DNA from 3 places in the Pseudoalteromonas issachenkonii genome. Region 2 is predicted to be linked to each of the others. Evidence: predicted binding sites of a transcription regulator. Region 2 holds the regulator's gene; each other region holds the start of a gene.

Region 1 (10,607 bases), 990 kb from region 2:
CACCAGTGGTGCCGCCATAAAATGTGCCTTGAGGGGCAGAAGCAGCCACATATTCTGTGTTCATTCCGCCGTTACCGTAAACTAATAGGCCAATATTAATGCGCTCATTTAATTGATGGTCAATAGCAAATTCGGGAATTGCAAATAAGCTGTTATCACTTTTTTTGGTTGTTGCGTCCAAATACAGTGCATTGGGAAAGTATTCATCGACCTTTGCAGCGGTGTAGTTACGCTCAGGAGCAAATAATTCTATGCCTACCGACATTTGCGTACCATTAGCTGAAAAAGTAGCCGGGTTATTTGCACCCGACATTAACTCTTCTGATAACGCTACACCAGCACCTGCCATGCCTTTGTGAGTCATACCGTAGCCATGAGTAAAATAGCCATTCGTTGCAAATACATTAAATGTGCTTAACGCAGAGGTGAAAATAAGGCCTGAGAGTAACTGTTTTTTCATTTAAATTGAGACTAAGTAGAGAAAGTTGGCGAACAATAGCTAACTTTTTATATTCCAAAAAAGAACTTTAAAAGATTATATATACTAAAAAAGCATATTGTTTGTGGATGAGGAACAGGTAAATGAAAGGGCTTACAAAGGAGGGTTAAATACACTGGAGTAAAACAGCATTATTAAGCGCTATTTTACTCCAGCTAAGTAATTACATTGACTCTAATTTCATACCGCGTGTCTCTTTAATGTATTTAACTACAAAAAACACACTAATAAACGCCGAGAGGGTATAAAAGCCATAGGCGCCTGCTAAACCAATACTACCTAGCATGATAGGGAAGGTCATAGTAATAGCAAAGTTAGCTATCCACTGCGCACTAGCAGCAACTGCAAGCGCGGCGCCGCGAATGCGGTTATTAAACATTTCACCAAGCAGTACCCACACAATTGGGCCCCAGCTTAAACCAAAAAATACCACAAACAGGTTAGCCATTATTAAAGCAAAGGTACCCATATTTTCGCTAAGTGCTAACTTGCCCGCTTCATCAAGGCCTGCACTGCCAAAGGTGTAGGTAAGTGCACTTAAACTAATAAACATACCTATACTACCTACCAGTAACAATGGCTTACGTCCCACTTTATCAACTAAAGCAATAGCAATAAAAGTAGACAAAATATTAGTGGTACCCGCAAGCACGTTTATAAACAGTGATTGTGATTCATCAAAACCAGCGGCTTGCCAAAGCTCTGAACCGTAATAAAATACCACGTTAATACCAACAAATTGTTGAAACACTGACAAGGCCACACCCACCCAAACAATAGGGTGTACCTTTTTACTGCCATCGATAAATAAATCGCGAATACTTGGTTTTTTATCGCTTTTCAGAGACTGCTTAACGTCATTGATTTGCGCATCAGCATCATCGTTTGAAATTTTATTAAATACAGTTTTAGCGTGTTTAAGCTTGCCTTGTGCGACTAAGTAACGCGGTGACTCAGGAATAAACAAGACCCCAATTAAAAATAAGCCTGCAGGAACCAGTTCAGCCCAAAACATCCAGCGCCATGCAGCTAAGTCTAACAGTAAAATACCCTCGGCACCGCCTGCGGCATTAGCAATTAGGTAGTTACTTAAAAAGGCAGCAAACAGACCCAGCACAATAGCAAGCTGCTGCAGTGTTGCTAAACGGCCGCGTAAGCTGGCAGGTGCTACTTCGGCAATATAAGCCGGCGCTAAAACAGATGCCGCACCGATACCTAATCCACCAAATAAGCGGTAAAAAATAAACTCAGCTGAGCTATCAGCAATACCAGAGCCAAATGCACTGATAGCAAATATAAGTGCAGTGACAATCATAATAGCGCGACGGCCAAATTTGTCAGCTAATGGGCCAGCAGCTAAAGCACCCAGCGCACAACCAAGTAAAACAGAGGCAACATTAAACCCTGTTGCTACACTGCTTGAGTTAAATGTATTACCTAATGCCGATACAGTGCCATTTATAACGCCTGAATCAAAACCAAATAAAAAGCCACCAATGGCGGCAACAGCCGATATAAAAATAACGTATAAAAGTGAGCACTTTGTCTGTGCGCTTTGCTCACCTTTAGTTGCATGCTGTGTTGTCATGTTGTTCAATCCTAATTTTTATTATGTGTAATGAAGTTAAAGTACCACTAATAATTTGCGGGCAACCTTAGCACAGAGTAATCACGCTAAAAAAGATATTTCAATAGTAATACGTATGCATAAATAAATTAATTGAGTTGCGCGAGGGTCTGTTTATCTTTTGAGATTGAAGTTTCAGCAGTGTGTTTGGTTTTTAAGCAAAATAGATCTTTTGCCATGTGAATGCCCGTAAATAGGTACTAACGCTTCGTTAATGTTAAACACGCACTGCTTGAAGGGTTCTGCTATCTACACAGGTGAAGATAAGGGCCAGGGTATAAAAAGGGTGCTCGGTTTTAACTTAGTTTATTAGGTAACAAACCTCGCTGAAATTAAAGCGCCCGAGATTGAATCAATTTAAATTCTAAAAGGCTATTAACTCCTAATTGGGTTGCTAAAAGCGCTCAAATAATTATACTGTTTTTATATACAGTATTGGCGGTTTTTATGAGAAAAGAGTTACCAGCAAAATATTATTTGGCACATTTTAAAGAGCTAATAGGCTTTGTGAGTGATAAATGTATGCATTTACTTGAGCAAAAGCACATTACATTTATTAATAAAATAAACACCCTCGACGAGCAAAGCCAATGCATGCTAGCACGTATTTATTCTCGTAAACCTTATTTAGTGCAAACTCAGTCATTAAATTATGAAGAGATTATTTCGCCTTATCAGGCACTTTTTAATTTAAAAACAGCTGGGTTAATCTGTGACCCCTCACAAGCAGACGCTAAGCAACTGCTTAGCCATCTAACAAAGCCGGCCTTAATTGAGTTGTTAGCTCAACAAGAGCTGCCACCACTATTTAAAAAAAGTGCTGCTAAAAGTTGTTTAGTTGAAGTCGCTATTTCATTTTTTGAATCTAAGCCAGAGCGTCTTTCGCATTTGTATAATCAGTACGTGATCAATAATAGAGATGAGTGTTACCAGTATTTTGAGTTTTTGTATATTGGCAGGCTCAGTGCCGGTGATGTGAATCATCAAAACCGGTTTGTACTAAGAGATTTAGGGGTAACCCCTGTTAGGCAAGGACATCATGAAAGTTTGTCTCGCTTTGACTCAATTGAGGAAGCGCAATCTAACTATGTGTTAAACCGTTTTCGGTTAGCCGTTAAAAACGCGAAAGATGACAATGAAAATGAGACGTTAGCAAAACAGTTAATAAATGAATTAGCAGTAGGGGCTGTAGCTCGAGAGCTAAAGAATAAGTTATTGGTCATACTTTATAAGCAACTAAAAACAACTAACCCTGTATTAGCGTTTGATGTACTTAATGCCTGCGAGGATGATGCGCACGCACTAGAAATTCAAATAAGAGAGCAATACCGTTTAGGTAATAAAGAATGGGTAAAGGCGCAACTTGAGAAAATTATAGAAAATCCGCTCACCGATGAGTTACTGTACTTTGCGGATGACTTTTTAATGCGCAAATTTAACAAGCAAACACGCTCACGGCTTAGTGAAATGTTAGCCAGTACACGCTGTATTATAGAAGTTGATGAACTTTACCGTGGCGATGTTGAGTTAGGTGTAAGTGATCACTACACTCGTCAAGGCAAACAGGTTTTTTATACTGAAAATACTTTGTGGCAAAGCTTATTTGCGCTGGTTTTTTGGCAAGAACTCTTTATTGAAACCCCGACACCGCCTTGTAATGAATTTGATATTTACCCGCAAGCCTTAAAAACAGACACCTTTTATTTAAATCAATCCTCACAAATAGAAGCGCGGCTAGCTGCGTGTAATAGTGCCCAGAAATTGCTGAGTTTAGTGTGTAACCATGCAGCGAAGTATTATGAGCAACCAAATGGCTTATTTAGATGGCACAAAGATGTATTAAAGCCATTAGAGATGCTTATTTTAAACAGCCCGATAAATGCGCTATTAAGCCATTTAAAAAACATGGCAAAAAACTACCGACAATTAAAAGATGGTTACCCCGATTTAATGATTGTTGATAACAGCGCAGTTCATTTTGAAGAGGTAAAAGCGCCCGGAGACAAGCTTAAAAGAAACCAGCTAGTGAGCATCGATAATTTAAAAAATAGTGGATTTAAAGTTAATATTGCAGCGGTGAAGTGGTATGTAGACCCTAACCGTATTTATAGTGTGGTAGATATTGAAACTACAGGAGGCCTAAAAGGCGGTAACCGCATTACCGAAATTGGTATTGTTAAAGTAAAGCAGGGCGAAATAGTTGATACATGGACCACATTGATAAACCCAGAGCGTCCCATCCCGCGTTTTATTACCAAACTAACTGGTATTAACGACGCCATGGTAAGTGATGCGCCTATATTTAGCGACATTGCTTCGACTTTATTAGATAAGCTTTCGGGTAGTATTTTTGTCGCTCACAATGTTAATTTTGATTATGGTTTTATTAAAAAAGAGCTTGAGGGGCTGGGAATCAACTTTAAAATGCCAAAACTATGTACCGTTGTTGAATCACGTAAAGCATTTAAGGGATTAAAGTCGTATTCGCTGGGAAATTTATCTGCACACTTTAATTTAGACTTAACCAACCATCACCGTGCATTAGACGATGCCAAAGCGGCCGCGCAGTTATTATTACTGGTTCAGCAAACGGACAGTCAGTGATAGATTTACGTCAGTTAAATGTATTTTGCTTAAAGTAGTAAAGTGCCTTGTGTATAAATACAGGGTATTAAAACATTAGGTTTATCTATTTTTAATGGCTGATTAAAACTACGCTTATAAAAATAATCGCTGTAAGCTTTGCAATCCCATGATAATATTAAATTTATGTTAACAACTTTTGGGGCGGGTGTTTTAAAAGTGGTTATGTTTCTGGGCAAAAACAATAATAAATTAAGGATAATAATGAATCATCGACAATTGAGTGCCACTTTGCTGGTATTGATGGCTTTAATAACTGGCTGTAATTCGTCACCAATAAGTCTTTACAGCGATAATACTATGAAGAAAAAAGAATATAATGGTGTTAAGGCATACAGAAAAGGGGAGTTTGAAGAGGCTTTTAACTATTTAGAAGAACCTGCTGCATTGGGTTATAAAAGTGCACAATACACCCTAGCGTTTATGTTTTTAAAAGGACAATATTTAGAGCAATCAACTAAGCTTGGTATGGGGTGGTTGGGTGTTGCTGCAGAAGCAGGCGTTGAAAATTGGTCACAACAATATGATACTTTTTATGCCGCTGCGACAACACACGAAAAGCAAGAAATAGATGCAATTGTTGCCGTTTATATTGAACAATTTGGTGTTAAAGCTCAAAACATGACCTGCCGTAGGTCAACATCACCTAGGCGCACATTCGGCGAAATTAAAATTGATTGTAATAAACACGATGGTGTTGTCACTGTTCATGAAATACAAACAATAGAGTAAAGCTAGTTACTAACTAGCTTCTTTTCAAAGTCACTTTTTACGATATCGAGCGCTTTTAATACTTCTTCTGGCTCTACATCGTGTTGCTCTAAAATCATAATTAAATCAACAGCCAGTTTCACGTGTGTGGGAGCGTCTTCTAACGGGTTACTCATGGAGCTCTTTCTTTTTAGCTATTTGATCAATCGCAAAATTAATGGCAAGTTCAACGCGTTGCTGCATATCTAAACGATCTGTTTGAGTTAAATAAAACGCCATATCTACATCGTATCTAATATAACGGGGTGGTAATTGATTGAGTACGGTACAGCAAAAGTCAGCCATTATATCGTCGTTGTAACGTTCATTAAGTTTACGTTTTTCTATTTCTTCTAAAACGAGTTTTTCGTAAAAATTGTGTATGTCGTCATCTAATCGCATATTCCTGTCACTCTTTTTTATTGTCTGTAATGAGTCTATACCAAGGATTGTTATAAATCGAGAGCCGCTTTAAATAGTTGCTTATGGACACTAACTAAATTGTTGCTGTTACGTTGATAACCGCCACCTAAAGCGCACATAAGCGGGATGTTTCGCTGCTTACAAAAGTTAAGAACGGTAAAGTCACGCGCGTATACGCCAGCTAAAGAAACATCAAATAAGCCAAGTTCGTCTTTGGTATAAATATCGGCGCCCGCATTATATAAAATAATATCGGGCTGGTGGAGGCGAACACATAACTCAAGAGCTTGCTCTAGTGTTGTTAAATACTCTGCATCTGTGGTGTTTGCAGGTAAGCCAAAGTCATAGTTTGAGTGCTGTTTTTGCCGAGGAAAGTTTTGTTCACAGTGAATTGAGCAGCTAATTATATGCTCGTGCTGTTGGGTTATTTGCGCGGTACCATCACCTTGGTGTACGTCACAATCAAATATTAATACGGTGTCGGCTTGCTCCGTTGCAATAAGATGCGCTGCCGCAATGGCTAAACCATTAAAAATACAAAAGCCACTGCCGTAATTGCTGTAAGCATGGTGGTAGCCGCCACTTAAATTAGCCGCTAAGCCGGTTTGCAGTGCATTCTCAGCTGCTTGAATACTGGCACCAACAGAATAAAGGGTTCGCTCGACTAGTTCAGGTGAGTGCGGAAATCCCATTTTTTTAACTGCTTGGTCAGTTAACGAGCCATTTAAAAAATCAGCGATGTACTCTGAGCTATGACACAATTTTAATTGCGCTGTTGTTGCTGGCGAAGGCGATATAAACTGGGTGTAGCCTAAAAATTCAACTTCATGCTTGAGCTGCTGATACTTTTTAATTGGAAAGCGATGGCGTTCAGGTAACTCTAATTGCGAGTACAGATGGTGATAAAAAAGCTGCATTAGCGTAGCTGTTGTTTTTCTACTTGTTGAATTTTGTCTTCGGTGGCAGAAATTGCTTTTCTACAACGCCCGAGTCGCGCATGAGTGGTTAAAATTTCCTGGTTAAGCTTTTGTGCCTGCGCTGGTGATGCTTTTTCCATTTGCAATTTACGCTCTTCAATCATTAATACCAGGCGGCGCTCAAATTCATGGTTTTGTTTAAGTTCATCATATAATTCGTGGGATGATTGCATGATTTTTTGCACCGCTTGTTTATAAACAGGCTGTTTAGCACGAGGCTTATAATGACTTTTATTTTCTTTCACCCAAATAGGGGTCGATTTAATTACATTAAATACCGCTTGTACTTGGCTGGCAATGCGCTCAAGTGCGTAAGTGTAGGCATGGCGGTGGTCGCTCGGTGGTAGGCTGGCTATTTCATCTTCTATTTCTACTACGTAATCAACCAAGTTCATGCTTTTGGTGCTAAATACGGCTCTGTCAAATAAGCTTGGCTGTGCCTGCATATAACGATTTTTAGCAAATAATTTTGCTTTATCAAATTGCTCAGCTTGTTGCTTAAGCGTAGCAACTTGTTGACGTAGTTTGTCTAAAGCAGCAGATTGCATATTAAAAGTATGCCTCGTAAATTAGTTTTAACGCTAAAAGTATAACCATAGTATTAAATACTGGGCGAATAAATTTACTGCCAAAACGAATAGCTGAATGTGCGCCAAACCATGCACCAAGCATGATAAAGAAGCCCATTGTAATTCCCAGTAAAAAGTTAACATGGCCAAGTGCAACAAAGGTGATCAGAGAGATGAAGTTAGAAACAAAATTCATTGAACGCGCCAAACCACAATTGAGTAGCAAACTCATTTTATAAAGCATACCGTTTGAGGCAGTCCAAAAAGTTCCCGTTCCAGGCCCAGCTAAACCATCAAAAAAACCTAGGCTTAATCCTTGTAGCCACTGTTTTACTTTTATTGTGCGGGTTAATTTAGGCAGATAATCACTTTGTGTGGTACTTAAATTACCAAACAAGCTGTAGCAAGCCACTAAAATAATAATAATGGGTAAGAGCTTATTTAAAAACTCGATACTTAAATGATCAACAATAAGTGTGCCTAACAAAGCACCTATGGCGGTAGCCATAATAGAAGCAAACCAAAATCGTGGGTTAAATAATTGTTTTTTATAATAGGTGATACTGGCCGTTAACGAGCCAAAACTGGCGGCCAATTTATTAGTGCCAAGCGTTAAATGAGGAGGTAATCCTGCCGTTAACAGTGCTGGTACAGTGAGTAATCCACCGCCGCCAGCAATAGCATCAATAAAGCCAGCTAAAAGTGCAACGCCACATAAAATAGCCCAAGTTGTTGGGTCGAGTGCAAGTTCAAACATCAGTAATCTATTTGTCTTTTAAAAGGTGGTAAGGTGTCAAGCATGGCTTTGCCATATCGTTTGGTGACTAGGCGTCTATCTAAAATAGTTATTGTGCCTGCATCACTTTCTTTGCGCAGCAGTCTACCACAGCTTTGTACCAATTTCTTTGCTGCGTCTGGGACGGTTATCGATAAAAACGGATTCCCCCCTTTACTTTGCACAAACTCCGCTTGTGCTTCTTCTATTGGCGAGGTGGGCACCGCAAACGGAATTTTGGTAATAATCAGGTTTTCTAAATATTTCCCAGGTAAATCAAGCCCTTCAGAAAGACTTTGGGTACCAAATAAAATACTGCCTTTGCCTTCATCAATATTTTTAGTATGTAATTTGAGTAAAGCTTCTCGTGACATTTCACCTTGTACTAATAAGTTAAATCCTTTTGTTCTAAGAAACTTACTTACATGGTCCATTTGCCAGTAAGAGGCAAATAACACTAAGTTGGCTTTTTTAGTGTTTAGATACTCGGGTAATGTTTTAGCAATATGATCGCTAAACTCTTTATCTGTTGGCTCTATACTTGAGGCCGGAATGCGTAAAGTGGCTTGTTTTGGGTAGTCAAACGGAGAGGGGACTTTAATAAATTTCACCCCTTTTTCTTTGGCAAGGCCGCTTTCATAGGCAAAATGATCAAATGAACCGAGTGCGCTCAAGGTAGCTGAACATAACACGGCTCCAGCACATTCGTTCCATAGCTTATCTTTTAAATAGTAACCGACTTCAATAGGGCAGTCGCTAAGCAAGTGATCATGATGGCTTTTATATTCAAGTCGTTTTATCCATCGCGCATGCGGTGTGCCTTCGCCTTTAGTAGCGTAACTAAACCATAATTTATTAAGTTGTTCTAACCGGTTTATGTATTGCCCACTTTCAGCCAGAATGGGGTCGGCAACATAAGGTTTAATATCACCGTCGCTTACATCTTGGGTGAGGGTATCGTGCATCTTATTTAAACACCGTAATGCATCAAGCGTGGCTTCGCTAATGTCTTTTGCTTTTGCGTGTAACGATTTAGGAATTTCACCATGTTCAAAGCGATAGGTATCGTCTTTTGAATATTCAAAATCGGCGTTGTCGAGTATATCGCGCACCACTTTTAAATCTTTGTTGGCATCGTTAACGCTATCGCATAACTTAAAGTTTTGCCCAATGCCTTTTTGACCCACTAACACTTTGGCCATTTTGCCACTGAATTTAGTAAGTTTGTCGAGCCAATCTATCGTGCCTTTTATCGTAGCTGCAGCAGATGAAAAGTCGCGGGTAATATGTGTAAGGTGGTGCGCTTCATCGATTACATAAATGGTGTTGTCGGGCTCGGGTAAAATTTTTCCGCCCCCTAAGTCTAAATCGGCTAACAGTAACGAATGGTTTATAACCAATACATCCATTTGCATTAACTGCTGGCGGGCGAGTTGAAAAGGACATGTTTGGTGTGCTTTCATCTGACGTTGGCAGGCATGCTTATCACAAGCAATGAGCCCCCATACTCTATCAGGAATGGTATCGGCCCAGCTGTCTCTATCACCTTGCCATTTTTTATTGATATAGGCATCGTAAAGTTGTTTTAAGCACTTAGTTTCCATATCGCTTAATGGCGATGTAAGGGTAGGCATAAACTCCATTTGAGTTTGGCTATCGCTGTTTAGTGCATTATGAAGTTTGTGCGCACAGATATAACGTTGGCGACCTTTGACTAAATCAAATTTAAAATCGAGTCCTGAGTGCTTTTTAAAAAACGGCAGTTCTTTAGCGATTAACTGCTCTTGCAAAGCCACAGTAGCCGTAGAAATAACCAGTTTCTTTTTTTGTGCTAATGCCAGTGGCAGAGCGCCTAGGCAGTAAGCTAATGACTTTCCGGTGCCTGTGCCTGCTTCAATAACACAAATACGTTGTTTTTTATGGTATTCACCGGCTAATGTTTTGGCGATTTCAGCAACTAAATAGTTTTGACTACTGCGAGGGCGGTAATCGGTTAGGTTATTTGCAACATGCTGGTGTACTTGTCTAATTGTTTTTTTTAGTGAGCTCGATAGCATGTGATGATTAACCTAAAATATGTATATAATTACAGTGTATATATTAAGTGGGATCGAACATTGACACAAGCAATCTATCAGGGCTTTATTTTATCAAGGCAACAATACAGCGCTAAAAATACGCAAGGTATTACTTTGTGCTATTGGCTAAGCTCTGAACATGGCCCACTTAAAGTTATTATTGAAAACCAGCAGGCAGTGTTTTTCATCCCATTGTCAGCGCAACATACTGCAAATACTTTACTCGCACAGGCAAATATAAAAGCGCAGTTTAATAAGGTTGAGTT
Region 2 (10,607 bases):
CGCCGATTTCATCTAAAAATAAGGTGCCGCCATCGGCTAACTGAAATTTACCTTGGCGAGCATTTTGCGCACCCGTAAAAGCGCCTTTTGCATGGCCAAAAAATTCACTTTCTGCGAGGTTTTCAGGCAGTGATGCACAATTTAAATGAATTAATGGCTGATCTTTACGTGCGGAGTGTAAGTGAATATTACGTGCCACCAACTCTTTGCCGACCCCAGTATCACCTAAAATAAGGACACTAAAGTTTGATGCCGCAACCAGTTTTATCTCATTTTTAAGCGTTTGTATTGCAGAGCTTTGGCCAATAATTTCACCACCATCACGTTTGAGCGCCTCACGGTTTAACGCTTGTACTAATTCACTAGAGTGCTGCGCATGTTGTTTGTAATGGGCAAGCTCTAGGGCTGTTTTAAAGTGCGCACTGCACAAGGTTTGTAAGGTGTTGAGTGTATCAGTGGTAATACCGTCAAACGCATTGGCGTTAAGGCTATCAAAGGTCAGAATGCCAAGTAGTGCGTCTTTATCATAAAGGGGTAACCCTAAGCAGGCATGCACTGGAATATCACCGGTTTTAGCCAGTAGTAGCCCGTCGTATGGATCAGGTAGTGGACAGTCATGTGCAAATTGCAGAGCCAAACGACTACTGCAGATGGCTTTAAGGCGAGGATGCTCCGCAATATCAAAACGTCGTCCTAGGCTATCGGGCATAAGCCCTTTAATGGCTAAGGGTTTTAATTGCTCACCTTGGCAAATTAATAATGCACTGGCATCGCTGGGAATAACACGTTCAACCGTGGCTAAAAGTTGCTCAAAACTGTGAGCATGTAACGTACTTTGCGCAAGTTCTAATGCAACTTGCGTCAGGTTGAATTGTTGGTTCATGTCAAAATGACCTGTTAGTGTATTTTTACAGGTTTTATAGTAGGTCATAAAGACCCATCTTGTAAAGCGAGTTAATTTAACCTTTTGAATATTATAGGTTTAATTAGTTGGCACACTCTGTGTAATGCTAAATGCAAGCAGTTAGTTATTACATAGGAAATAAACATGTTATCCGATAAAACCATACAAATAGTTAAAAGCACGGTGCCATTGCTTGCAGAGGCAGGTACGGTCGTAACCGATCATTTTTACAAGCGCATGTTTAGTCATAATCCCGAGCTTAAACATATTTTTAATATGACTAATCAAGAAACGGGTCGTCAGCAATTTGCATTATTTAATGCGTTGGCTGCGTACGCGCAAAATATTGATAATTTAGCCGTGTTAAAAGAGGCGCTAGCGCGAATTAATCATAAGCATACCAGCTTAAATATTTTACCTGAGCATTATCCTATTGTGGGCGCACATTTAATCGGTACGTTAAAAGAGCTTATTCCTGAGCAGTTTACTGCCGATGTTGAATATGCGTGGCGCGAGGCCTACGGTGTACTTGCTGATATTTGTATTACCGAAGAAGCGGCATTGTATGCGCACAGTAAAAACAACCATGGTGGCTGGGCAGGCACGCGCCAGTTTGAAATTACTGATAAACATGTTGAATCTGAATTCGTAACTAGTTTTACGCTGACACCTGTGGATGGTAAAGCAGTTATTACCTACAAGCCAGGACAGTACATTGGCATTAAAGTTAAGCCTGAGGGCGCAGAATATGAAGAGATCCGCCAGTATTCTATTTCGCAAAAGAGCAATGCTAAAAACTATCGTATTAGCGTTAAAAAAGAGTGCCAACCAAAGCCTGGCGTGGTGTCTAATTATTTACACTCACTAGAGCAAGGCGCACGAGTAGAGTTATACCCGCCAGCGGGAGACTTCATTTTAAAAAATGAGGTAACTCCAGTGGTACTTATTTCAGCAGGCGTTGGCCAAACCCCGATGATGGCGATGCTGCAAACGCTACTTAGTGGTGATAAAAATCAAGCGATTAGTTATTTGCACGCGTGTGAAAACAGCCGCGAATTTTCATTTAAAGGGTATTTAGCGCAGCAAACGGCAATGCATCCACAGCTAAAAACATTTACTTGGTTTAATCAAGGTGGCGAGGAGTGTGATTTCACTGGGCTAATGGATTTAACGGTGCTTGAGGCATCATTACCTATTAGCGAAGGGGCATTTTATTTGTGTGGACCAGCATCATTTATGGCTTACGTAAAAGGCCAGCTACTTGATTTAGGTGTGCAAAGCTCAAACATTCACTACGAAATATTTGGACCACACCAAGCGTTATAGGTTAATTAAAAGCGTGTGTTACACGCTTTTAATTTAAACTTACAGCTTTTTACTATTTGTGTTAGCAGCATAAGCTTGTTGTTGCCAAGCATTAAATAGCTTTTGTTGTTTAGCTGAAATTTTTAAACCATACGTTTTTTGCATGTAAGCGTACGCATCGGCAATGCGTTTACGTGCATGAACAGGCGGTTCAACAACACGTTGTTTAAAATTAACTTTAACCTCACAGCGACCATATTGCGTCGCGTTTTGGGCTAACATGCCAAAGCGGTAGTTTGAGCGATCGGCGTTAATTTCACCAATTGCAGGGGCTAAATTGTTTATATCGGCTTCCATCATGCGAAACTTAGCGCTAACTTTGCGGCAGTTTTTACGCCCACCATCTTGCCAACATTGTAACTGGTGACCAAATTCCCATGCAGGGACAATATGTTCCCATTCAATTCGCAGGGCACGTTGATTTACTTTGCCTGAGCGGGTTAGTGTGTTGCGAGGCACGTAGCCACAATGGGTAGGGTCGGGTACCAACTTTTTGCCTTGTTTTTTTATATCGCAACCACAATAAATACTTTTAGCGTTTTCGGGAAGGGTATTAATTAAGTGCTTTTTGGCACTCGAAAACCGCGTAAATTGTTCGCCCATTGCTGAAAAACAAGCACAGCAAGCCAACAAAGCTAAAATAAACCGAATCATATCCATCACATACGTGAACTACAGGAGCGGCTAGTTTAAGGCCTAGAATAAAAAAGTAAACTGCCGCCGGCATGCTTTAATTTTAATTTGCGTATTTTGTAGAGGGCGTTTTTGAGGAGTAAATAGTGGGCAATATTCAGAGGCTAACGCTAAAAATGCGTTAATGAGGTGATTCCTGCGTTGTTGATTTGGTATAACGGTAAAACTGCGTTAAAGTTTGCAATGAAATTAATAGAGGGTAAAAACGAGATAATGTCGGAAATTCAATTTTTAAATGTAGATCTAGAGCTTGAGTCAAAGCAAGATATTAGCGTATTAGTTGCTGATTTAAAAAAGGTCGCAACTATTTTACATTATGATAAAGACGAATACCGTCAACTTGCTCGCATTGAGGTTGCAGGTGAAATAACCACGCCAGATAAAGCGATTAATCACTTGTGTGAGTTAATCGAGTCGTGTTCACGCAATGCATTAAAGCAATGGTTGAGTTGTTCACGCAGAACTTTCGATATTGGGTTTGAGTCTGGCACTTCGCCAAAATGCTTTAACCAAGCCTTACATGCAGATACCTTGTTACGTATATCTGCAATTGGTGCAGGCGTAGAAATTACTATTTACCCTCTCGAAAAGTAATTTAACTTCAACCTTGGTTAATTGACTTACTAGCCTTTTCGCTCAACTACGGCTGCGGTCATACGTGATACGCAGCAAAGCTCATTGCGGCTATTGGTTATTTTAATATCCCAAACCGAGCTGCGCTTGCCGATATGATAAGCTCTCGCTGTGGCCGTTAATGTGCCATTGCGTGATGCCTTTAAATGACTTGCACTGATTTCTTGGCCAACACAATAAAATCGATTGAAATCAACCATAAAATTAGCGGCATAACTTGCTACTGTTTCAGCAAGCACCACATTTGCACCCCCATGAACGATACCCATAGGGTTATGATGCTCTGGAATTGCCGGCATAGTTGCCACTAAGTAGTCATCACCAATTTCACTGATCTCTATTCCCATGGTTTTCATGAGTGTCCCTTGGCCTGTAATACCTTGATCTAATTGCTTACAAAACTCTAATGTAATCGGTTGATGCCAAATACTCATGCTAGCTCCTTGGATAAGTAATTGAGAATTAAAATTTATTAATATGATAATGCGTTGCTAATAATTACATTTATCACCCTGCTTTTAAAGTAGGTTATTGTTTGATGATAACGGCATATAAGGCATTAATTTATATTTGCGATTTTTAAATAACTGTATATACTCACAGTTAATTGTACTGTATGGAAAACCAGTTGTATGCGACCATTAACGAAACGCCAAGCGCAAATACTCGAACTCATTAAAGTGTTTATTAAAGACACTGGTATGCCTCCTACACGTGCCGAAATTGCACAAACACTGGGTTTTAAAAGTGCGAATGCTGCAGAAGAACACTTAAAAGCACTGGCCAAAAAAGGTGTTATTAAAATGAAGCCAGGCGCGAGTCGGGGCATTCAGCTTGTTGAAGAGGAGGAGCCAGAGCAGTTGGGCTTGCCTTTAATTGGCAGGGTTGCTGCCGGTGAGCCAATATTGGCGCAACAGCATGTAGAAAGCCACTGTAAAATTGACCCTTTAATGTTTAAACCTGCGGCCGATTTTTTATTGCGTGTTAACGGTATGAGTATGAAAGACATTGGTATTATGGATGGTGATTTACTTGCTGTGCATAAAACCCAAGTTGCCGAAAATGGACAAGTTATTGTTGCCCGTGTTGACGACGATGTAACCGTGAAGCGTTTAGAAAAAGCGGGCAGAAAAGTACTCTTACATGCTGAAAATGATGAGTTTTCAGCTATTGAGGTCGATTTAGAAAATGAGTCGTTCAATATTGAAGGCTTAGCGGTAGGTGTTATTCGTAACGCTGACTGGATGTAGTATTAAAGCATAATTTAGCGCTTAATAGTGATTAGGCGCTGGGTTTGTTAGCAGCACAATGTCTAACTTATCAAATGTATGACTATATGTTGTTAAGTGCTTCTCCTATCATAAATAAAATCACTAAATACTTTATAAATAAACAAATTTACTCTGCTTTTTTAAGTTAACAATTTTTTATATTTCTATCCTGTAATTTCAATACACCCCTTACTAAACCTGACTCTTAGATTAATTGCCTGACTAGTTGCTATTTTTTTAGCTGCGCATTTTAAAAAATACACCTTGTTTATTTTTCATACTCACCTTGCTTATTGTTTATTTTTTAACTAGTTATTAAAGAGCTGGAATAAAAATAACTCACAGCTTAGTCGTTTTGAGAACACACATTTACTAAATCCAGCACCCTTATAAAAAATAAAAATAACGAATAGGCGTTTAAGCCGTATGCCTCTTCGCTTTGCGTCAGCAATAGCATCAAAGGAGCCGTCACATGGGTAAGCTGAGTTCTTCCTTGTGGCTTATATTGTTTGTTTTTTCGCAGAATGTGCTTGCTAATAGCCAATATAATATGCGTAAAGGCGTAACCGATATAAGTAATAATGTATACCAACTGCACATGACTATTTTTTTAATATGTTGTGTGATTGGGGTGATCGTGTTTGCCATTATGTTTTGGGCACTCATTCATCATCGCAAATCTAAAGGGGCTGTCCCTGCCCAATTTCATGAAAGCACCAAAGTAGAAATACTGTGGACTGCGATACCTTTTGTCATATTAATTGTTATGGCCATTCCTGCGACTAAAACCTTAATTGCCATGGAGGATGCCAGCAAAGCTGATCTCACCATTAAAATTACAGGCTCACAGTGGAAGTGGCATTACGAGTATATGGGGGAGGACGTTGAGTTTTATTCCATGCTAGCTACCCCTCAAAATGAAATAACCAACCTTGCTGATAAAAACCCGAATTATTTACTCGAGGTCGATAAACCGCTGGTACTACCAATTAATCAAAAAGTACGTTTTTTAATGACTTCAGATGATGTTATTCACTCATGGTGGGTGCCTGACTTTGCCGTTAAAAAAGATGCAAACCCTGGGTTTATTAACGAAACATGGACCAATATTAATGAGGTTGGTACTTACCGTGGGCAGTGTGCAGAGCTTTGCGGTAAAGATCATGGTTTTATGCCTGTTGTGGTAGAAGCTAAAACAGAAGAAGACTTCAAAACGTGGTTAGCAGAGGCTAAACAAGCCAAGCAAAAAGCAGCTGAAGCAGACGCTGCGTTATTAGACCAAGTTGTACCAAAAGAAGAGCTGATGGCGCTTGGTGAGCAGGTTTATATGGCGAGCTGCGCGGCGTGCCATCAACCAACTGGCTTAGGCTTACCGGGTGTTTTCCCGGCCCTTAAAGGCAGCCCAATAGTCATAGGTGATATCAAAGGGCATATAGATATTTTGCTCCACGGTAAACCAGGTACGGCTATGCAGTCTTTCGCAAAGCAATTATCAATCAAGCAAATAGCAGCTGTTATTACCTATAAACGCAACGCGTGGGGTAATGACACTGGTGATGTAATTCAACCGAGCGAGATACAAGCGGCACTGGATGCTGATGGGGAGGCTAAATAATGAATAGCATTGCAGAACAACCTAATACCAATGAGGCTCATCATGCCCATCAACCTGCCACAGGCTTTAAGCGCTGGTTATTTACAACCAACCATAAAGATATAGGTAGCTTATATTTAATTTTTTCACTCACCATGTTTTTAATTGGTGGGGCAATGGCGATGGTTATTCGAGCTGAGTTATTTCAGCCGGGCCTACAACTGGTTGATCCTCACTTTTTTAATCAAATGACCACAGTGCATGGTTTAATAATGGTGTTTGGTGCGGTTATGCCAGCCTTTACCGGCTTGGCAAACTGGATGATCCCGCTAATGATTGGTGCGCCAGATATGGCCTTACCGAGAATGAATAACTGGAGCTTTTGGATTTTACCGTTTGCGTTTTTAATCCTATTAGCTTCATTATTTATGCCCGGTGGTGGCCCTGCATTTGGTTGGACCTTTTACGCGCCGCTTTCCACCACTTATAGTAACGACAACACAGCAATGTTTGTATTTGCTGTGCATATTATGGGTATTAGTTCGATTATGGGGGCCATTAATGTGGTGGTCACCATAGTAAATATGCGTGCTCCGGGTATGACGTGGATGAAGCTGCCGTTATTTGTGTGGACATGGTTGATCACGGCGTTTTTACTTATTGCAGTTATGCCGGTACTTGCTGGTGCAGTTACTATGGTGCTCACCGATAAATACTTCGCGACCAGTTTCTTTGATGCCGCTGGTGGTGGCGATCCGGTGATGTTCCAACATATTTTTTGGTTTTTTGGTCACCCTGAAGTTTATATTATGATTTTGCCTGCCTTTGGCATTATTTCTACGATTGTTCCCACCTTTTCACGTAAAAAACTATTTGGTTATGCCTCTATGGTGTATGCCACCTCCTCCATTGCCTTGTTGAGCTTTATTGTGTGGGCGCATCATATGTTTACCACTGGTATGCCCGTGGCGGGTGAGTTGTTTTTTATGTACGCGACTATGCTGATATCGGTACCTACCGGCGTAAAAGTATTTAACTGGGTAGCGACTATGTGGCGCGGGTCTATTAGCTTTGAAGTGCCAATGCTGTTTAGTATCGCATTTATTGTGTTGTTTACTTTAGGTGGTTTTTCGGGGTTGATGCTAGCGATTACACCTGCCGATTTCCAATATCATGATACCTATTTTGTGGTTGCACACTTTCATTATGTACTCGTAACGGGCGCGGTGTTTTCTATTATGGCGGGGGCTTATTATTGGCTGCCAAAATGGACCGGAAACATGTTCAATATTACCTTAGCAAAATGGCATTTTTGGTTGTCGTTAATAAGTGTAAATGTGCTGTTTTTCCCAATGCATTTTGTTGGGTTAGCCGGTATGCCACGCCGTATTCCAGATTATGCGCTACAGTTTGCTGATTTTAACGCCATTATTAGTATAGGTGGGTTTGCCTTTGGTTTATCGCAATTATTATTCGTGGTGGTTGTGTATAAATGTGCAAAGGGGGGCGACAAAGTGCCTGCAAAAGTTTGGGATGGAGCTGAGGGGCTTGAATGGGAAGTTGATTCACCTGCGCCTTATCATACGTTCTCAACGCCGCCGGACATTAAATAATGACTCACTTGCCGTTATTAAAAAAGCTGGTGGTGATTTGCATTGCAATGTTTGCATTTGCATTTGCCATGGTCCCTTTGTATGACGTGTTTTGCGATATAACGGGGCTTAATGGTAAGCCCTCGTTAGAGCAGGCACAGCAAAGTACCTTGGTCACTGAAAATAGAGAAGTCAGCGTTAGTTTCACTACGCATGCGCAAAGTGGTGCGCCTTTTGAAGTTAAATCTAAAGAGTACAGTGTAGATGTAAAGCCTGGGGCCATGCGTGAAGTTAAGTTTAGCGCTAAAAATAACAGCAATGAAGATAAAGTAATGCAGGCTATACCGTCGGTAGCACCAGGAAAAGCGGCCAAGTATTTACACAAAATAGCGTGTTTTTGCTTTGATCAGCAACCGTTAAAGGCAGGTGAAGAGCTGGAGTTTACATTATTGTTTTATGTAGATACTGAATTACCCAGTGATGTAGAAGAGTTAACCCTGTCTTATACCGTATTTGATATTAGCGAGAGGCTAGTAGCCAGTAATAACTAGCTTATAAAACTAGTGAAAAACTAGGAGCAAATAAAATGAATCAAAAATATGAACATTATTATGTACCAGAGCAAAGTCCATGGCCAATAGTTGGGGCAGTTGCGTTATTTTTTATTGCGGTAGGCGCAGCCTTAACCGTAATGGATATGGGCAAAGAGGGTGGTAATGGCGTTTACTTGTTATACGTAGGTATAGCTGTACTACTTTACATGCTGTTTAGCTGGTTTAAAAATGTCATACACGAGTCTGATCAAGGGCTTTATTCTGCACAAATGGACCGTTCTTTTAGGCAAGGTATGAGCTGGTTTATTTTTTCAGAAGTGATGTTCTTCATGGCATTTTTTGGGGCGCTTTTTTATGCTCGCATGTTTTCTGTGCCTTGGCTTGGAGGTGCGGATAACAACGCCATGACAAATGAAGTATTGTGGCCGACGTTTGAAGCCATGTGGCCATTGCTAAATACCCCAGGAGGCACCACGACCCAAGCAATGGGCTGGCAAGGGTTGCCGCTTATCAACACCCTTATTTTGCTTGCCTCGTCGGTAACTTTACATTTTGCCCATGTGGCGATGGAAAATAATAAACGTACCCCACTCAAAGTATGCTTGGGAGCGACCATTTTACTCGGAGTGTGCTTTTTAGGGCTGCAGGTAGAAGAGTATATATATGCTTATAACGATCTTAACTTAACCCTTGATGCGGGCATTTATGGCAATACCTTCTTTTTGTTAACCGGCTTTCACGGCATGCACGTCACCTTAGGAACAATTATTTTATTGGTGGTGTTTTTGCGCATTATGAAAGGACATTTCACTAAAGATAAGCACTTTGCCTTTCAAGCTGCAGCTTGGTACTGGCATTTTGTTGATGTTGTTTGGCTGTGTTTGTTTGTATTTGTGTATGTGCTTTAGTGATTAAGGGGGACTGATTTGCCGTAATAAAACCAAGTTTTAGTGCGGCAATCACCATCACTAATACCACAACAGAAAATAACACCCGACGCCCTAAAAAGTGAGACATAGGGCGTCCATTGGTTTTCCCTGACACCATAATTAATAAAGCACGAAATAAATTAAATAATATAAATAATAACAGTAGAACAATAATAATTTTAATAATCACTGGATTTTACCCTTATGCAGTTAGTTGTATTTAACAAACAAAAGCTTAGCTCAATAATAACAATTTGCTTGGTTGTTATTGTGGTATTGGTTTGTGTGCGACTAGGGTTTTGGCAATTACAGCGAGCAGAGCAAAAGCAACAGCAGCTTAGTGCCATTGAAAATATACAACAACATGGCGTAATGAGCTGGGCAGAGTTACAACAGCTGCCAAAAGAGTGGAACAAAACCGGTGTATTGGTTTCGTTAAATGGTTATTTTGACACTAATAATTATTGGTTGCTTGATAACCAAATCTATAATGGTCAGGTTGGTTACGACTTACTGGCATTATTAAAACTGTCTGATGAATCACGCTTTTTGTTAGTGAACTTAGGCTGGGTAAAAGCAGAACGTTCAAGAGAAATCCTACCAAACGTAACAATACCTAGTGGTAAATTTACGTTAACGGCACAAATTAAAGAAGATAATTTAAGTGGCTTTACCTTAGCCAATAACAATACTCAGTCGGATTTAGCCAAACGAATTCAAATCATTGATTTACAAGCATTGAGTAGCCAATCTAATCGCCCTTTAGTGAATTTTATGGCTTACCGCCAAGGTCAAGCTGATGAAATTGCTGCCCCTCATTATGAAGCCGTTGTTATGAGTCCAGAAAAACATTATGCCTACTCAGTACAGTGGTTTTTAATTGCGGTTGCCTGTGTGGTGGTCGCTATTTTTGCAAGCAGGAAGAGGATAGATAATGAAAAATAAACCCCTGTTACTCTTTGCTGTGTGCTGCGCTATTCCCTTAGTGCTGGCTTACAGCGCGTTAAAACTTGATTGGCTACCTACAGCAATTACTAACCATGGTGAATTTTTAGAGCGTGAAATTAAGCTA
Region 3 (10,607 bases), 810 kb from region 2:
GCTGCCTATGTAGAGTTTTCAATTCCACTTGCTGAGAACTTAGAGCTACAACTTGCTGGTCGTTACGATGATTACAGTGACTTTGGTACCACAACCAATCCTAAAGTCGCTTTACGCTGGGCACCTACTGATGAAATCACAGTGCGTGGTTCTTGGGCACAAGGCTTTAGAGCACCGTCACTTGCACAAGTAGGTTTAGGGCCATCTCAAGAGAGCCAGTTCTTTATCGATAATTACCGTTGTGACGCAACAGGTAAAGATTGTGATGCACTAGATTACAACATTGAATTTGCTGGTAATCCTGACTTAGAGGCTGAAGAGTCTGAATCTTGGAACGTCGGCTTTATTTGGGCACCTACAACTGACTTTGGTTTGAGTGTAGATGTATGGAGTATCACCCAAGACAATAAAATTGATGAGCAAGAGTTTGGTCCAATTTACAACTCAGAGTGTAATAACCAAAACAGTACCGTATGTGTTCGCTTACCTCCTTCAGGTACGGACAGTTTAGGGACTATTCAAAAGATTTTCAGTACTTTTGAAAACGTGTCATCACAAGAAGTTTCGGGCGTTGATATTTCAGCAAACTACAATCACTCACTGGATGATTTAGGCTTACTAAAATTCAATTTAGAATGGGCTTACCAAGATAAATTTGAAAAAGACGGCCGCGATTATACCGGCGAATATGGCTACCCAGAGCATCGCTGGATTTTCTCAACTAACTGGGAAATTGGTCAGTTCAACACAAACATGAACATTAGTTATGTAGGTGAGTTTGAAGATACGCCAGATATCGACTTCGATGGTAACTTAGACTTCGATAGTAATACATCGCGTACTGTTGATTCACAAGTACTGGTAGATTTACAAACATCATACCGTATTACTGAGTCAGCAAAGGTATCGCTAGGTGTGAACAACTTATTTGATGAAGAGCCACCGTTTGCAATTGGTGACGGTGATTCAGATCTGTATGGTTACGCATCGGGTGTACACAACCCTCGTGGTCGTTACATTTACACTAAAGTTAGCTTTTCGTTTTAATTTAAAATAATAAAAAACCGCCATTTTGGCGGTTTTTTTTCTTAAACTAAAGGGCTAAATTATAGCTCGCCTTCGTTTTCAGATAAGAATTTAGCAACGCCTTCAGGGCTTGCGTCCATTCCTTTTTTACCTTCAGTCCAACCAGCAGGACATACTTCACCGTGCTCGCTGTGGAATGCTAGTGCATCAACCATACGGATCATTTCGTCGATGTTACGACCCAGTGGTAAATCGTTCACTACTTGGTGACGTACGTTACCTTCTTCATCGATTAGGAAAGAACCACGAAATGCAACGCCCGCTTCTGGGTGCTCAACGTCGTATGCTTTACAGATTTCGTGTTTAACGTCTGCAACTAGTGCGTATTGAACTTTACCAATACCGCCGTCTGCTACAGCCGTGTTACGCCATGCGTTGTGTGAGAATTGTGAATCGATAGAAACACCAATTACTTCTACGCCACGTTTTTGGAATTCTGCATAACGCTTATCAAAAGCAATAAGCTCAGAAGGACATACAAATGTGAAATCTAGTGGGTAGAAAAAGATTACTGCTTTTTTACCTTTGATTTTTTCGTGAAGGTTATAGCTATCTACAATCTCACCGTTACCTAGAACAGCTGCAGCGGTAAAGTCTGGTGCCTGACGGCCTACTAATACACCCATTTTATTCTCCAAATATTTTGAGTTTATTGTCAATTGCTTACGCAATACTGATTACTAATATGGGCACTAATTTTAAAATTACAATAGCAACCATATTTAATTAAACATTATTCTATGGCTATCAAAAATAAATTAACAATCGTATTTATAGATAGCACCGTTCTAAAATAGCGAACGCTTGATAAATGGACTGATTTTTAATCATAAAAAAACCTGCTTTAAGCAGGTTCTTTTTACTAATCCATAATATCGCTAGGCATATCACCGCGAATATGTTGCCATATTTCACCGGTTTGATGACCATATTTACGCATCATGAATATTGCACCATCGTGCTCTTTATTCTCAGCAAGCTTAGTTAAGTCTTTATAAAACTGGCGTGCAAGCTCGCGAGTGCGAGGATCTGAAAAGTAATGGCAGCCAATCTTAGAATAAAAACCTTTAAAGCCATTAAGGATGAGCACATAAATGCGATTGTTACCGGCAACAGCTAATTCATGATGAACTTTATAATCATAATCTGCAAACGCTTGCGCGCTGTCTTCTAATTCATCACTTTGTGATAAAATTTCGATAACACGCTCTGGTGCAAGCTTTATAGCTGCACGGGTATAAATTGCGCTGATATTAGTACGTGCTGAGAGTAACTGATCGGTTAGCTCTGGCATTTTATCTTCATCTAAACGTGCCAGTGTTTCAAGGATATTTAATCCTGAGGTTTCCCAAAAGTTATTAACGCGAGTAGGTTTACCATGTTGTATTGTTAACCAACCGTCCCTAGCTAATCGCTGTAATACTTCTCGTAATGTGGTTCTAGTAACACCAATTAACTCTGAGAGTTCACGCTCAGCAGGCAGAATTGAACCTGGAGGAAAATCACCATTCCAGATTGACTCTACTATGTATTCCTCAGCAAATCCTGCTGGGCTTTTCGCTTTAAAAATTCTCATTCAATTCCTACTCGAATTAATTCACATCACATCGCTACATACGATTAACTGACTGATTGTACCAGACAAGCCACAACTAACAAGTAAAGTAAGTTAAATTACCTAGGTATGTGATTAAAAAGGCAACTTTACTTGTATGATTCGCTAGTTTTACCGATAGGTTTTAAACACAATATGAATGCCAACCTATTATTCATACCAGACACTTTGACTATTATTATTTAGTTGTTTACACCCTCTATAAGCTGGACTAAGTTAATGACATTAACCAGACTATTAAACGCCTCCCTAGGGAAAAATCATGCAACAGAGTGTCCCATCTGCAATATTTATAAATTTTTTAGGTAAAGCACCTCAATGGTATAAATACACCATTATTGCATTTTTAATAATTAACCCGCTGCTGTTTCAATTAAACCCTTATTTGTCTGGCTGGGTACTGGTTATTGAGTTTATTTTTACACTGGCCATGGCGCTCAAGTGTTACCCACTGCAACCTGGTGGTCTACTTGCCATTGAGGCACTATTAATTGGTATGACATCAACCACGCAAGTTGAACATGAAATAGCACAAAACCTAGATGTGCTTTTATTACTTATTTTTATGGTTGCCGGTATTTATTTCATGAAAGATCTGCTGCTGTATATTTTTACCAAGTTAGTGGTTTCAGTAAGAAGTAAAACCGTTTTATCGCTTGCGTTTGCAATAGCTGCTGCGTTTTTATCAGCTTTTTTAGATGCCCTAACTGTAATGGCGGTTGTTATTGCGGTGGCCATGGGCTTTTATAGTATTTATCACAAGGTGGCTTCAGGAAAAGATTTTATTAGTGAGCACGATATTAACGATGATAACCAAGTAAAAGAGGTAAACCGTCAAGATCTTGAAGAGTTTCGTGCTTTTTTACGTAATTTACTCATGCATGCCTCGATTGGAACCGCACTTGGCGGCGTGTGTACTATGGTTGGTGAACCACAAAACTTAATTATTGCAGAGCGAGCAAGTTGGCTATTTGGAGAGTTCTTTTTAAGAATGCTGCCCGTTTCTTTACCCGTGCTTTTTGCGGGCTTATTAACAACCTTTTTATTAGAAAAAACAAAAACCTTTGGTTATGGGGCAAAACTGCCAGAAACAATTCATGCTATTTTAAAAAACCATGCACAAACACTTGATAAAAAACGTACCAAACGCGATAGAGTTAACCTCACAATTCAAGCACTTATCGCTATCTGGTTAATTACTGGCTTAGCGTTACATTTAGCAACCGTGGGCTTAATTGGATTATCGGTAATTATTTTAGCCACGTCGTCGGCCGGCATAATAGAAGAGCACCAACTCGGTAAAGCCTTTGAAGAGGCCCTCCCCTTCACTGCACTACTTTGTGTATTTTTTAGTGTAGTTGCAGTAATCATCGATCAACAACTCTTTACTCCTGTGATTACTTGGGTACTAACATTTGAAGGGCACTTACAATTGGTGATGTTTTTTATCGCTAATGGATTGCTTTCAATGGTCAGTGATAATGTATTTGTCGGCACTGTATATATAAATGAAGTTGCTGCAGCTCTAAAAGCAGGTCAAATAACTCGAGACCAATTTGATTTACTTGCAGTGGCGATAAACACCGGCACAAACTTACCCAGCGTGGCCACCCCTAATGGTCAAGCTGCTTTCTTATTCTTACTGACATCAACACTAGCTCCCGTGTTACGCCTATCTTACGGTCGAATGGTGTATATGGCTTTACCTTACACTTTTGTGCTTACCTTTGTTGGGTTAAGCTCGACTTATTTTGGCTTGAGTGAAATAACCAGTTTGTTTTATGACTGGGGGATAATACAACACCACATCCCTGTAGCGAATTCTGGGCATTAAGAGCTTACCCAACTTTGAGGAGCTAGGAAATTTCATAGCTCCTCACTTTTCCCTTTTACTTGCTCCGCTGTTTATCCTACGTCATAATCTAAGCCCTTATTTAAATACGGATTTGTTATGAACTGGCTTGCTAATCTAAGTACTCAACGTACACCTTGGTTATTATTCAGTGGGATTGTTTTTCTGCTTGAAGTCATCGCGCTCTTTTTTCAATACAACATGGGGTTAGCACCGTGCATTATGTGTATTTACCAACGCACCGCGGTATTAGGCTTACTTTTTGCCGGTATTATTGGCGCCAGTAAACCAAACAACCTCGTAGTCCGTATTGTCGCTTATACAGTGTGGGGAGTTTCAAGTGTATGGGGGTTACTAATAGCTCGTGAACACATTGAAATGCAAACAACCACTGACCCCTTTGCATTTAGCTGTGAGTTTGAGCCGAATTTTCCAGAGTTTATGCCATTACATCATTGGATACCGCAATTTTTTGAGGCAACCGGTGATTGCGGAAACATAGATTGGCAATTTGCAGGCTTAAGTATGCCAGCATGGATGGAAGTTATTTTTGTATTGTTTACCGCCACACTTTTTGCGTTAGTGGCCAGTCGATTAATCTCTAAAAAGTCACTTTAATATGTTTACTTTTTTTTCAAGCCACGTTGACGAACTTAAACACTTAAAAGTTCGTCAAAGACAAACCGTTATTGCGATCTCGTTAAGTATGCTCTCTCCTAGTGACAGAGTGTTAATGCGTATTGTAAAGCTTATGCTGCTAAGCCCATTTTTTTTAATATTTACCCTTTTTGAAGGATGGCTACTCGTGCCCTTTTTGATTGTGGCTGGTTTAAGCTACCCACTACTAACCGCCCCCGTAGATATTAACTTTGCTAAAAAGCACCTTGGTGCTGCCTTAAAACAGTTTGATCAGGGCGCATAGCGCCCCTTTTAGTTAAAACGTCACCTTTCCATCAAGTTTGGCTAGCATTTTTTTACCCACCCCTTTTACTTTAGCTAGATCTTCAAGTGATGCGAAATCACCATTTGCTTCTCTATAATCGATAATTGCCTGTGCTTTTTTCTTGCCAACACCTGGTAACTTAATTAACTGTTTTAAATCAGCAGTATTAATATTAACCACGGCTGATTGCATCTGCTCTGATAGCATATCGCTTTGCGCAAAGGTGGTACCCATAGGTAATAAATATAAAGCAGCGGCTAATGAGATGATTTTAATTAATTTCATACTATTTCCTTTTGTGTTCTTACATGAACATTCGTTGATTATTTACACCCAGCACTTTTACATAACGTTGTGGTTACTAAGTACTAACGGTAACAATCACTCCTTGCGACTCCTTTACTGCAACGCGTTATAAAGTGACTTAATAAATAAAGTAGAGTTACTCTTTATTGTCAACCAAGCTGCAGATAAACTAAGGCTAAAGCTTGCAAAACCACGCGCAAGCTTGTACTGTATATAAAAACAGTAATCTAATGATTTAAAATAATCATATTGCCACGTAAGTAAGCAGGAGAAATCATGGCTGTTGTTGTTAAATATGTTGTAGAACGAAACGGAGTCGAGCGCATGACGTTTACTACTAAAAAAGAAGCTGATGCCTATGACAAAATGCTCGATATTGCCGAGTCACTAGAACTCATGCTTGAAAAAGTAGATGTGCCGCTAAGTGAACAACAGGTTGAGTCGCTCGCGCTGGAGATTGCAAAAAGTAAAGACGACTTTATGGCCGTACTTAAAGGTGGTAAAGAAGTACCCACTAAAGCTAAAAAAACAAAGTCAGATAACGTTGCGGATATAAAAGATAAAGCAGCGAGTTAGTACTTTCAAAAGCTCAATAGTAATTATTAAAAAACTGAATTCGGTATTCGAATTCAGTTTTTTTATGCCTTTAAATAATAATAGCTAAAGGCAAGTAATCGGTGATTAAACGAGATGAATGGTCTTTTCTAAAGGTCAGCCAATAAAAAAATGCCAACCAGTTAAACTGATTGGCATTTATAAAAACCAACACTTTACGTTAGCTAATCAGTTACAATGACGATTCAACTTCATCAAACAGATCAGTAATTTCTTTTTTCGGTTCAGCTGTCACAAGGCTTCCTACCACAATAGCAATACTCGCTAAAATGAAGCCTGGGACGATTTCATAAATTACACTGCTTAAGCTCTCACCATTAATGGTAATAGGCGCATAAATCCATACAAGCACTGTTAAAGCACCAACAACCATACCGCTAATAGCCCCTTTTAAGTTCATACGTTTCCAGTAAAGGCTAAACAAGACAAGTGGACCAAATGCAGCACCAAAACCAGCCCATGCGTTGCTAACTAAATCAAGTATTGAACTATTACGGTCATACGCTAGGTAAATAGCAAATAACGCAACCAGTATTACGCTAATACGCCCTACTAACACCAGCTCAGTTTGCGAGGCATCGCGGTTTAAGTAAATCTTGTAGAAGTCTTCAGTAAGCGAGCTTGAACACACCAATAATTGCGATGAAATCGTACTCATAATCGCAGCTAAAATAGCAGCCAGTAGGAAACCAGCAATTAATGGGTGGAAAATAAGTTCAGCTAATACTAAGAAAATGGTCTCTTTATCGGCAATAGGCATTTGGTTTTCAATCATAAAGGCAGCACCAAATAAACCGGTAAATACCGCACCAATCGCAGATAGTGTCATCCAAGACATACCAATACGACGCATAGTTGGCATTTCTTTCACTGAGCGAATAGACATAAAGCGAACAATAATATGTGGCTGACCAAAGTAGCCTAAGCCCCAAGCCATCGCAGAAATAATAGCAATGGTAGAACCACCAGCAAACCAATCAAGCATATTCAATGAATGGATTTCACTGGCTTTAGGTGAACTTAACAACTGCTGGTAATTTGCATTTGCTAAAGTATCCATAAATGGCTGATCTAGCATCATATAAGTAGCGATAGGTACTGCAAGCAAGGAGATAAACATAATACAACCTTGCACGAAGTCTGTTAGGCTAACCGCTAAAAAGCCACCAAATAAGGTGTAAACAACAACCACACCCGTGGTGATGTATAAACCCATTTCGTAACTCATCTGAAATGAATTTTCAAATAACTTACCACCGGCGACTACGCCTGATGAAGTATACAAAGTAAAGAACACAATAATAACAATTGCAGAGATCACACGGAGGATATTCTTGTTATCATCAAAACGATTTGCAAAATAATCAGGGATGGTAATAGAGTCATTTGCTTTTTCAGTATAAACACGCAGTCTTGGGGCGACTAAGAAATAGTTTGCCCATGCGCCTAACACTAAGCCAATAGCAATCCAAACCTTGCTAAGCCCAAACAAGTACATTGCGCCAGGTAGGCCCATAAGTAACCAACCACTCATGTCTGATGCACCCGCTGATAAGGCAGCAACACTGGGGGCTAAATTACGACCACCTAGCATATACCCTGATATATCGCTGGTAGATTGCTTATATGCGTATAGTCCTATTCCCAGCATTACAATAAAATATAATGCCAGTGAAATAATCATTCCTGTTTCCAAATTTGCCTCCACTTAAATAAGTAATAACAGGCTTTTAATCCAAATAATGACTCTTGAAATCTTATAATTAAGACAGTATTGGAATAAAAGCTTTCTACTGAACTATAACACGGTAATTGCTAATAACTCCAACCCGCTCATTTAAGTAGATAAAAAACCATCGGTTAGCTCACTTTTGCAACAAATAAAATGAAAAACAATAAAATTAGATTAAGAAATACCAAACCAACCATAGTATTTTATTAATAATGTTCATTTTACCGATGCTATTTTGAATGTTTTCCAATATATTATTACAATGTTAATCAATTTCTACTCTTTCGGAATCCTATATGTATTTTTACGCTGCTCGGCAACCTATTTTAGATCGCAATAAAGAACTAATTGGCTATGAGCTTTTATTTCGTGATGGAGTTGATAACGTATTTCCAAATATTGACGGCGATGAAGCCACGTCTCGACTGATTGAAGGCAGTCAATTTAACTTTGGCTTAGAAGATTTAACTGATAATAAACCCGCTTATATTAACTTTACCTTAGACACCTTGTTAAAAGGCTACCCAACCCTTTTAAACAAAGATGGGGTGGTAATTGAAATACTCGAAACCGTCCAGCCAGGTAAACGCTTATTGGCAATTGTTAAAGACCTAAAAGAAAAAGGCTATACGCTAGCGCTAGATGACTATGCACATCAACCTGTATGGCGGCACTTTTATCCGTTTATCGATATTATTAAAGTCGACTTTTTAACTTGTGATATTGAAAACGTTAAAACGATCATAGAGGATTTAAAACCTTATCCACACATAAAATTACTTGCTGAAAAGGTTGAAACTTACGCGCTTTACAATCAAGCTTTTGAACTAGGTTTTGAATACTTTCAAGGCTTTTTCTTTTCAAAACCAGAAATGGTGCAAAGCAAGGCGTTACCGCCATCGGGCATGGCATTGGCTGAGCTACTCTATGAAACATCCAGCGTAGAAATGGATCTTAAAAAAATCACCGATGTATTTGAGCGTGATGTCAACTTATCGTATAAGCTGCTACGCTACTCAAATTCGGCAGCATTTGCTCGCCGCTCTGAAATAAACACAATAAAACAAGCGCTTATTGTATTGGGCGCGGCTGAAATAAAAAAACTACTCTCTTTATTATTTGCCGCACAAGTCTCTGCAGACAAACCTCTGGAGCTTATTAGGTTGTCGCTAACACGCGCGCGTTTTTGTGAGCTTTTAGCAATTTCACATGGCAAACTTAGAGATACAGGAATAGCATTTTTAACCGGCATGATGTCGCTTATGGATGCCATACTAGATGAAGAGATGGACAGTGTAATGCTTAAGCTACCGCTTTCAAATGAGATAAAAGCGGCACTGTTAAACAATGAAGGGCTGCTTGCTGAGTATTTAAACTTAGTAACTCTCTATGAGCAGGGTAACTGGCAAGCTGCTAACGATAAAGCCCAACAGCTTAACTTAGGTGATGATGTGCCTGATGCTTACCACGAAGCACTTAATTGGGTTAGTGAACAAATGCAGATAATGATTGATAATTAAAGCGCTCATTAGCAATTAATAACTAAAAATAAAACGCCAGCATTTGCTGGCGTTTTTATTTTTATTAAAGGCTTTCTAAGAAATCTTCGTCAAAATCTTCAGGCTCTTCTTTTATTGGCGGATTGCCATCGTAGAGTTCATATAACTGACGCTGAAAGTAAATGTCTTTAACAAACAGGTATGGGTCTAATGAATCATTTAATAAACCCTCTTGAGCCATTAAAGACGCCCTTGCCTCAACCGCCTTTAACGCAAACACTAAAATTGTTTGTGGTGTTGTCAGTGCAATTTCAGGTAAAACCACATTATCAACAACATCACCGGTTAAGTTACGTGCAGTTGATGGCCCCATTGCCGGGATCATTAAATAGGCACCATCGCCTACTCCCCACACACCTAAGGTTTGGCCAAAATCTTCATCAGTTACTTCAAGCCCTAACGAACTTGCAACGTCAAATAAGCCAAACACTCCCACCGTAGAATTCACTAAAAAGCGCGCAAAATTAATTCCGGCACTGCTTGGCTTTCCTTGCAGACCCGCATTAATAATATCAACCGGTGCGGTAATATTATCGGTGAAATGCACAATACTTCGACGCACAGGCTGTGGGGTTACTGTTATATAACCCACTGCCGCAGGCCTTAAAATATAAGCATCAAGTACGTCCATATTAAAGTCATAAATAGGTCTGTTTACACTTTGTATGGGATCGCGCTCATCATATTTACTCTCAGGCACTTGAGCACAACCCGATAACGTGAGTAAACATAATAAAAGTAAGCCTTGTTTTAACATCTCAAATCCTTAAGGTATTAATGTATCAATGTTCAGTTGCACTTGGCGCACCTCTTTAGAAGCAAGCACTTGAGAATGCCCTTCAAGCTCCCCAGTGCTTGGCATAACTGAATCATCATTAGAGATACGCGCAGAAATGATA

The links. The regulator LexA, encoded in region 2, represses DNA repair genes until DNA is damaged. The targets are predictions, from matches to a motif close to TACTGTATNNNNATACAGTA.
Region 1: a site for LexA is predicted at 2,542-2,561, ahead of PISS_RS10390 (exonuclease domain-containing protein). Genes of this name have one in related genera too.
Region 3: a site for LexA is predicted at 6,008-6,027, ahead of PISS_RS11190 (YebG family protein). Genes of this name have one in related genera too.

Annotation. Positions count from the first base shown of each region.
Region 1 covers NZ_CP011030.1:2,230,305-2,240,911, reverse strand. The annotation lists gene PISS_RS10400 (OmpP1/FadL family transporter) at 1-460, opposite strand, end outside; gene PISS_RS10395 (sugar porter family MFS transporter) at 663-2,087, opposite strand; gene PISS_RS10390 (exonuclease domain-containing protein) at 2,574-4,730, shown strand; gene PISS_RS10385 (SEL1-like repeat protein) at 4,974-5,501, shown strand; gene PISS_RS10380 (YbaM family protein) at 5,504-5,656, opposite strand; gene PISS_RS10375 (late competence development ComFB family protein) at 5,649-5,921, opposite strand; gene PISS_RS10370 (histone deacetylase family protein) at 5,972-6,859, opposite strand; gene PISS_RS10365 (primosomal replication protein) at 6,859-7,467, opposite strand; gene PISS_RS10360 (TSUP family transporter) at 7,469-8,245, opposite strand; gene dinG (ATP-dependent DNA helicase DinG) at 8,245-10,320, opposite strand; gene PISS_RS10350 (DNA polymerase II) at 10,381-10,607, shown strand, end outside.
Region 2 covers NZ_CP011030.1:3,216,121-3,226,727, reverse strand. The annotation lists gene norR (nitric oxide reductase transcriptional regulator NorR) at 1-883, opposite strand, end outside; gene hmpA (NO-inducible flavohemoprotein) at 1,049-2,230, shown strand; gene PISS_RS14985 (endonuclease) at 2,270-2,923, opposite strand; gene PISS_RS14980 (hypothetical protein) at 3,176-3,556, shown strand; gene PISS_RS14975 (PaaI family thioesterase) at 3,586-4,029, opposite strand; gene lexA (transcriptional repressor LexA) at 4,228-4,845, shown strand; gene coxB (cytochrome c oxidase subunit II) at 5,339-6,481, shown strand; gene ctaD (cytochrome c oxidase subunit I) at 6,481-8,073, shown strand; gene PISS_RS14955 (cytochrome c oxidase assembly protein) at 8,073-8,603, shown strand; gene PISS_RS14950 (cytochrome c oxidase subunit 3) at 8,639-9,514, shown strand; gene PISS_RS19150 (DUF2909 family protein) at 9,417-9,725, opposite strand; gene PISS_RS14940 (SURF1 family protein) at 9,740-10,480, shown strand; gene PISS_RS14935 (hypothetical protein) at 10,470-10,607, shown strand, end outside.
Region 3 covers NZ_CP011030.1:2,408,698-2,419,304, forward strand. The annotation lists gene PISS_RS11155 (TonB-dependent receptor) at 1-1,047, shown strand, start outside; gene PISS_RS11160 (peroxiredoxin) at 1,107-1,712, opposite strand; gene fadR (fatty acid metabolism transcriptional regulator FadR) at 1,949-2,662, opposite strand; gene nhaB (sodium/proton antiporter NhaB) at 2,964-4,535, shown strand; gene dsbB (disulfide bond formation protein DsbB) at 4,653-5,171, shown strand; gene PISS_RS11180 (DUF6170 family protein) at 5,173-5,475, shown strand; gene PISS_RS11185 (ComEA family DNA-binding protein) at 5,488-5,781, opposite strand; gene PISS_RS11190 (YebG family protein) at 6,079-6,378, shown strand; gene putP (sodium/proline symporter PutP) at 6,590-8,101, opposite strand; gene PISS_RS11200 (EAL and HDOD domain-containing protein) at 8,446-9,669, shown strand; gene PISS_RS11205 (MlaA family lipoprotein) at 9,734-10,465, opposite strand; gene ccmI (c-type cytochrome biogenesis protein CcmI) at 10,475-10,607, opposite strand, start outside.